Regions from separate parts of the Cellulomonas sp. NPDC055163 genome, predicted to be linked through region 2. Evidence: predicted binding sites of a transcription regulator. Region 2 holds the regulator's gene; the other holds the start of a gene.
The links. The regulator HspR, encoded in region 2, represses chaperone genes until heat shock. The targets are predictions, from matches to a motif close to AAGTTGAGTCNNNNNGACTCAACTT.
Positions count from the first base shown of each region.

Region 1: a site for HspR is predicted at 2,188-2,212, ahead of clpB (ATP-dependent chaperone ClpB). Genes of this name have one in related genera too.

Region 1 is NZ_JBSGSU010000006.1:302,764-306,169, reverse strand. It holds gene clpB (ATP-dependent chaperone ClpB) at 1-2,085, opposite strand, end outside; gene ACWFNE_RS13955 (alpha/beta hydrolase) at 2,391-3,406, shown strand, end outside.
Region 2 is NZ_JBSGSU010000001.1:110,653-114,058, forward strand. It holds gene ACWFNE_RS00475 (ATP-binding cassette domain-containing protein) at 1-293, opposite strand, end outside; gene ACWFNE_RS00480 (CPBP family intramembrane glutamic endopeptidase) at 519-1,454, shown strand; gene ACWFNE_RS00485 (heat shock protein transcriptional repressor HspR) at 1,570-2,004, opposite strand; gene ACWFNE_RS00490 (DnaJ C-terminal domain-containing protein) at 2,010-3,011, opposite strand; gene grpE (nucleotide exchange factor GrpE) at 3,040-3,406, opposite strand, start outside.

The DNA.
Region 1 (3,406 bases), on a different contig from region 2:
GTCGAGCAGCACGACCGAGTAGGGCCGACGCCGCACCGCCTCGGTGAGCTGGCCGCCCTCCTCGTAGCCGACGTACCCGGGCGGGGCGCCGACGAGCCGCGCGACCGCGTGCTTCTCCGAGTACTCCGACATGTCGATGCGCACGATCGCGCGCTCGTCGTCGAACAGGAAGTCCGCGAGCGCCTTCGCGAGCTCGGTCTTGCCGACGCCCGTGGGTCCGAGGAACAGGAACGAGCCCGTCGGGCGGTCCGGGTCGGAGATCCCGGCGCGGGCGCGGCGCACGGCGTCGGACACGGCGGCGACGGCGGGGCGCTGCCCGATGAGCCGCTCGCCGATGACGTCCTCCATGCGCAGGAGCTTGGCGCTCTCGCCCTCGAGCAGCCGCCCGGCGGGGATGCCCGTCCACGCCGAGACCACCTCGGCGACCTCGTCCGGGCCGACCTTGTCGGCGATCATCGGGGCCGGCGCAGGTCCGGCGAGCCCGTCCCCGTCGGCGCCGAGCGTGGCCTGCTGCTCGCGCTCCTCGGCCGCCGCGATCTCCTTCTCGACGGTGGGGATCTCGCCGTAGAGGAGGCGGCCGGCCGTCGCGAGGTCGCCCTCGCGCTGGGCCTTGTCGGCGGCGCTGCGCAGCTCGTCGAGCCTCGCCTTGAGGTCGCCGACGAGGTTGTGCCCGGCCTTCTCCTTCTCCCAGCGCGCGGTGAGCGACGCGAGCTCCTCACGGCGGTCGGCGAGGTCGGCGCGGATCTTCTCGAGCCGCTCGACGCTCGCGGCGTCCTCGGGGGCGCCTCCCGCCCCGGTCAGCGTCAGCTCCTCCATCGTGAGCCGGTCGACCGCGCGCTGGAGCACGTCGATCTCGACGGGTGAGGAGTCGAGCTCCATGCGCAGGCGGCTCGCGGCCTCGTCGACGAGGTCGATGGCCTTGTCGGGGAGCTGGCGGCCCGCGATGTAGCGGTCGGAGAGCGTCGCGGCGGCGACGAGCGCGGCGTCCGAGATCGTGACCTTGTGGTGCGCCTCGTAGCGCTCCTTGAGGCCGCGCAGGATCGCGATCGAGTCCTCGACGGTGGGCTCGCCGACGAACACCTGCTGGAACCGCCGCTCGAGCGCCGGGTCCTTCTCGATGCGCTCGCGGTACTCGTCGAGCGTCGTCGCGCCCACGAGCCGCAGCTCGCCGCGCGCGAGCATGGGCTTGAGCATGTTGCCGGCGTCCATGCTGCCCTCGGACGCACCGGCGCCGACGACGGTGTGCAGCTCGTCGATGAACGTGACGACCTCGCCCTCGGAGGACTTGATCTCCTCCAGGACGGCCTTGAGCCGCTCCTCGAACTCGCCGCGGTACTTCGCGCCCGCGACCATCGCCGCGAGGTCGAGCGAGACGAGGCGCTTGCCGCGCAGGGACTCGGGGACGTCACCCGCGACGATGCGCTGCGCGAGACCCTCGACGACGGCGGTCTTGCCGACGCCGGGCTCGCCGATCAGCACGGGGTTGTTCTTGGTGCGGCGCGAGAGCACCTGCACGACGCGCCGGATCTCGGAGTCGCGGCCGATCACGGGGTCGAGCTTGCCGTCGCGGGCGGCGGCGGTGAGGTCGACGCCGTACTGCTCGAGCGACTTGAAGGTGCCCTCGGGGTTGGGGCTGGTCACGCGCCCGGTGCCCCGCACGGTCGGCAGCGCGGCCGCCAGGGCGTCACGCGAGGCCCCCTGGGCGCGCAGCGCGTCGGCGACGCCGGACCGGCCGGCGGCGAGGCCGAGCAGGAGGTGCTCGGTCGAGACGTAGTCGTCCCCGAGCGCGCGGGCCTCCGAGGACGCGGCGTCGATCGCGGCGGCGGTCGCGCGCGAGGCGGTGGGCTGCGCGACGGCCGAGCCGCTCGCGGCGGGCAGGCCGACGAGCGTCGCGCGCACCGAGCGGCCGAGCGCACCCCGGTCGGCGCCGACCGCGTCGAGCAGGGCGTTCGCGACTCCGCCCTGCTGGGCGAGCAGCGCGTTCAGCAGGTGCGCGGGCTCGAGCTGGGGGTTGCCGGCGGCGGACGCCTGCTGGATGGCGTCGCCGAGGGCCTCCTGGGACTTGGTCGTGAGCTTGGCGTCCACGTGGTGCCTCCGGGGTCGTGCTGCGGTGCTGCGGCGGGTCTGGGCTCGTCGGTGCGGCCGGGCCGCTGCCGCGCAGGGCTTCTGCGACACGCAACCCGTCCAGAGTTGAGCCTATTCCGCTCAAGTCTGACCCGCGACCTCCACCGCGGCCGACCCGGTGGATGCCGTCGCGACGGCGGCGAAGCGCCCGGGGACCTCGTCGCCCGCGGCGTGCCCGGCCGCGGCGACCCGCCCCCGAGGCCCGTCGCGCCGCAGTCACCCTCCGGTGGCCGGACGCGCGCGGGCTCGCGTGCGACGATCGGCGCATGCCCGACGACGCGCAGACCACCGCCGCCACACCCGCGCCCGTCACCGCCGGCCCTGCCGAGCGCTCCGGGGTGCCCGGCCACGGCCGACCCCCGGTCGCGATCGGCGATCCCGTCCCGGACGTGCTCGGCGCCGGCTGGACCGCGCGCACGATCCACCTGCGCCCCGACGCGCAGGGCGAGGCCGTCGCGACGCTCGTGCACCGCGAGGTCGACCCCGTCGGCGACGGCCCGGCGCCGACGTCGAGCCGCGCGGTCCTGTACGTCCACGGGTTCGTCGACTACTTCTTCCAGGCGCACGTCGGGGACGCCTTCGCGGCGCACGGCGAGGACTTCTACGCGCTCGACCTGCGCGGTTACGGCCGGTCGCTGCGGCCGTGGCAGGAGCCCAACTACGTGACCGAGCTCGCGACGTACGCGGAGGAGCTCGACGCGGCGGTCACGGTGCTGCGCCAGGACCACGACCAGGTCGTGCTCCTCGGGCACTCGACGGGCGGGCTGATCGCGTCCCTGTGGGCGCACGCGCGCCGCGCGGCCTGCCCGGTGGACGCGCTCGTGCTCAACAGCCCGTACCTCGACCTGCGCGGGACGCGGTTCGAGCGCACGGTGCTCACGCGCGCGATCGACGTCGTCGGCCGCCCCGCCCCCCGGCTCGTCGTCGGGCGGATCGGCGAGCACTACGGGACCGCGCTGCACACCGCGACCGGCGGCGAGTGGGAGTTCGACCTGACCTGGAAGCCGCACCGCGGGTTCCCGGCGCGCGCGGGGTGGGTGCGCACGGTGCGGCGGGCGCACCGGCGGGTCGCGCAGGGGCTCGAGGTCCCCTGCCCCGTGCTCGTCCTGTCGTCCGACGCCACGGGGCCGAAGGACCGCTGGCACGAGCAGCTCCTCACGACCGACAGCGTGCTCGACGTCGCGCACATCGCAGGCCTCGCGTCGCGGCTCGGACCGGACGTCGCGTACGTCGCGGTGCCGGGCGGCGCGCACGACCTCGCACTGTCCCCCGAGCCGGCGCG
Region 2 (3,406 bases):
CGGCCCGAGAGGTCCTCGTCGACCGACGCGTACTGCCCGGTCAGACCGATCGCCCGCCGTACGCGGTCGGGGTCGCGGTCGACGTCGTGCCCGCCGACCCGGGCGGTGCCGGCATCGGCGCGCAGGAGCGTCGCGAGGATGCGGACCGCCGTCGTCTTGCCCGCGCCGTTGGGCCCGAGCACGCCGAGGACGGTGCCGCGTGCGACGGCCAGGTCGATGCCCTGCAGGGCCCTCGTCCGGCCGAAGTGCTTGACGAGGCCGTGCGCCTCGATCACCAGGTCGTCTGCTGTCATGCCCCCACGGTGCTGCGCCGCTCTGACGGGGCGCTGACACCGCGGGGCCGCGCGCCGACACCGCGCTGACACGGCGCCGACACGCTCCGACCCTGCACGGCGACGGCGGGCAGGTGTCCGTTCTGGACGGTTTCGGCCCGTGATGTCCTCGCGGCCCTAGGTTCCGACCCGGTGGGCACGGCCGGACGGTCCGGCGCGGCGGCCCGCCGACGGAGGACCCCCCGCATGACTGCATCGACCCTCTGGTCCGTCCCGCCGGAGCTCGGCGACCGACGCGTCCTGCACCCCGGACGGCTCCGCTGGCTGCGCGCGCTGGCGTGGATCCCGGCGCTCGTGTTCGGCATGACGCTCGTGTTCGGTCCGGCGTCGGACGCCCTCGCGGGCGTGCTGCCCGACGACGCGCCCGTTGCGTTCCTCGTGAGCGTCGTGGGCGCCGCCCTGGCGCTCGCGGCGTACGCGCTGCTGGTCCGGCTCGGCGAGGACCGCGCACCCAGCGAGCTCGCGCTGCGTCCCGCGCTGCCGTCCCTGGCCGTCGGCCTCCTCCTGGGCGTGCTGATGATGGCCGCGGTGATGGGGCTGCTGTCCCTCGCCGGTCTCTACGAGATCACCTGGACCGGGCCGGTCGCCGCCTGGGCGGCCGCCGGCACCGCCGTGCAGGCCGGTGTCGTCGAGGAGCTCATCCTGCGGGCCGTCGTCCTGCGGCTCGTGTGGCGGGCGTTCGGCCCGTGGTCCGCGTTCGCCGTCTCCGCGGTGATCTTCGGGGCGAGCCACCTCGCCAACCCCGGCGCCACGGTGTTCGCGGCCCTCTGCATCGCCGTCGAAGCGGGCATCATGCTCGCCGCGTTCTACGCCCTCACCGGGCGGCTGTGGGTGTCCATCGGCATCCACATCGCCTGGAACCTGACCCAGGGGTACGTCTTCGGGGCTGCGGTGTCGGGCGGCGACATCGGCGACTCGCTGTCCCGCAGCGTCGCCGACCCGAGCGCACCGCTGTGGCTCACGGGCGGGGAGTTCGGGCCGGAGGCGTCGTTGGCGGCGGTCGTGGTCTGCACCGCGGTCGGGGTGCTCGCCCTGGTCCTGGCGCACCGCGCCGGGCGGTTCACGCGGCCGGCCGCACAGGTGCCGGACGACGAGACCGACGGCGCGCTCGTCTCGGCGTGACACCGGCGAACGCGCGCGTCGCCGTGCCGAGCGGGCGCGCGCGTGGCGGGTGCCGAGCGGACGCGCGCGTCGCGGTGCCGAGCCGGCGCGGACGTCCGCCGGCCCGCGCGGGTGCTCAGCGCGGCGTCGGCTGCCAGAGCACGAGGGCGCCGGGCGTCGCGGTGAGCTCGCCGCGCACGGTGCGCGTGCCCGGCGGCCGCTGCCCCGGGCGGACCGCGACGACGTCGCCCGACGGCGCGGCGGTGAACACCCGGCGGCCCGGCTCCGTGAACGCGCGCAGGTACTCGACCTGCCGCTGGAGCCGGTCGACCTGCTGCTCGAGCTCCAGGATGCGCTTGATGCCGGCGAGGTTGACGCCCTCGTCCTGCGAGAGCCGCTGCACCTCGCGGAGCGTCGCGATGTCCCGCAGCGAGTACCGCCGCCCGCGCCCGCGCGTGCGCCCGGGCGAGACGAGGCCGAGCCGGTCGTACTGGCGGAGCGTCTGCGGGTGCATGCCCGCGAGCTCGGCCGCGACCGAGATCACGTAGACCTGCGCGTCCTCGGAGACCATCGGCCTCACTCCCGGGCGCGCGCCAGCAGGTCGGCGCGCGGGTTCTCGCCCGACGTCGCGACGCCGAACGCCATGACGGCCTCGCGTGCCGCGCCGGTGAGCCGCTGGGGGACGACGACCTGGACGGTCACGAGCAGGTCGCCCGTGCCGGACGGCGTCGTGACGCCCTTGCCCTTGACGCGCAGGGTGCGCCCCGACGGCGTGCCCTCGGGGACCTTGACCCGCACGGTGCTGCCGTCGAGCGTCGGGACGTCGACCTGCGCGCCGAGCGCGGCCTCGTCGAACGCGACCGGGACGGTCACGCGCACGTTGCTGCCCTCGAGCGCGAACACGGGGTGCGGGGTCACGCGCACGGTGACGACGAGGTCGCCCGCCGGTCCGCCCTGCTCCCCCGGCCGGCCCTTGCCGCGCAGCCGGATCTTCTGCCCGTCCTTGACGCCCGCGGGGATGCGCGCGTTGACGACACGGCCCTCGACGTCGAGCGAGACCGTCGAGCCGGTCGCCGCCTGGCGGAAGGGCAGCGTCGTGACCGCCGAGAGGTCGGCGCCCTGACGTGGCCCGCGCGACGGCGAGAACCCGCCGCCGCCCCCGGCCCCACCACCGAAGAGCCCGCCGAGCAGGTCCTCGAAGTTCGTGCCGCCCGCACCGCCCGGAGCGCCGCCGGTCTGCTGGAAGCGCACGCGCTGGCCCTGCGTCGCACCGCCGAACATCCCGCCGAACAGGTCCTCGAACCCGGCGGAGCCGCCGGCGCCCGGCGCGAACCGGGCGCCGCCGGCCATCGCGCGCAGCTGGTCGTACTGCGCGCGCTGCTCGGTGTCGGAGAGGACGGCGTACGCCTCCCCGACCTCCTTGAACTTCGCCTCCGCACGCGCGTCACCCGGGTTGTGGTCCGGGTGCATGCTGCGTGCGAGCTTGCGGTACGCCTTCTTGATCGTCGGGGCGTCCGCGTCCTTGGGGACGCCGAGCACGGCGTAGAAGTCCTTCTCGAGCCAGTCCTGGCCGGTCACGGCGCCTCCCTTCCTCGTCTGCGGACGCTCAGGCGTCCGGGTCGATCACGGCGACGCGGACGGGCCGGAGCACGCGCTCGCCGATGCGGTACCCCGGCTGGAGCACCGTGCCGACCGTCGGCTCGGTGACGTCCGCGGAGTGCGAGTGCATGAGCGCCTCGTGCACCGTCGGGTCGAACACCTCACCCTCGGCACCGAACCGCTCGATCTTGAACCGCGCGAGGGTCGACTCGAGCTTCTCGGCGATCGACAGGAACGGGCCCTGCAGGTCGCCGTGCTGCCGGGCGAGCGCGATGTCGTCGAGGACCCCGATGAGGGCCTCCGCGACGTCGGCGACGCCCTGCTCGCGTGCGACGAGGGCCTCGGCCTTCGAGCGCTTCACGTAGCCCGAGTAC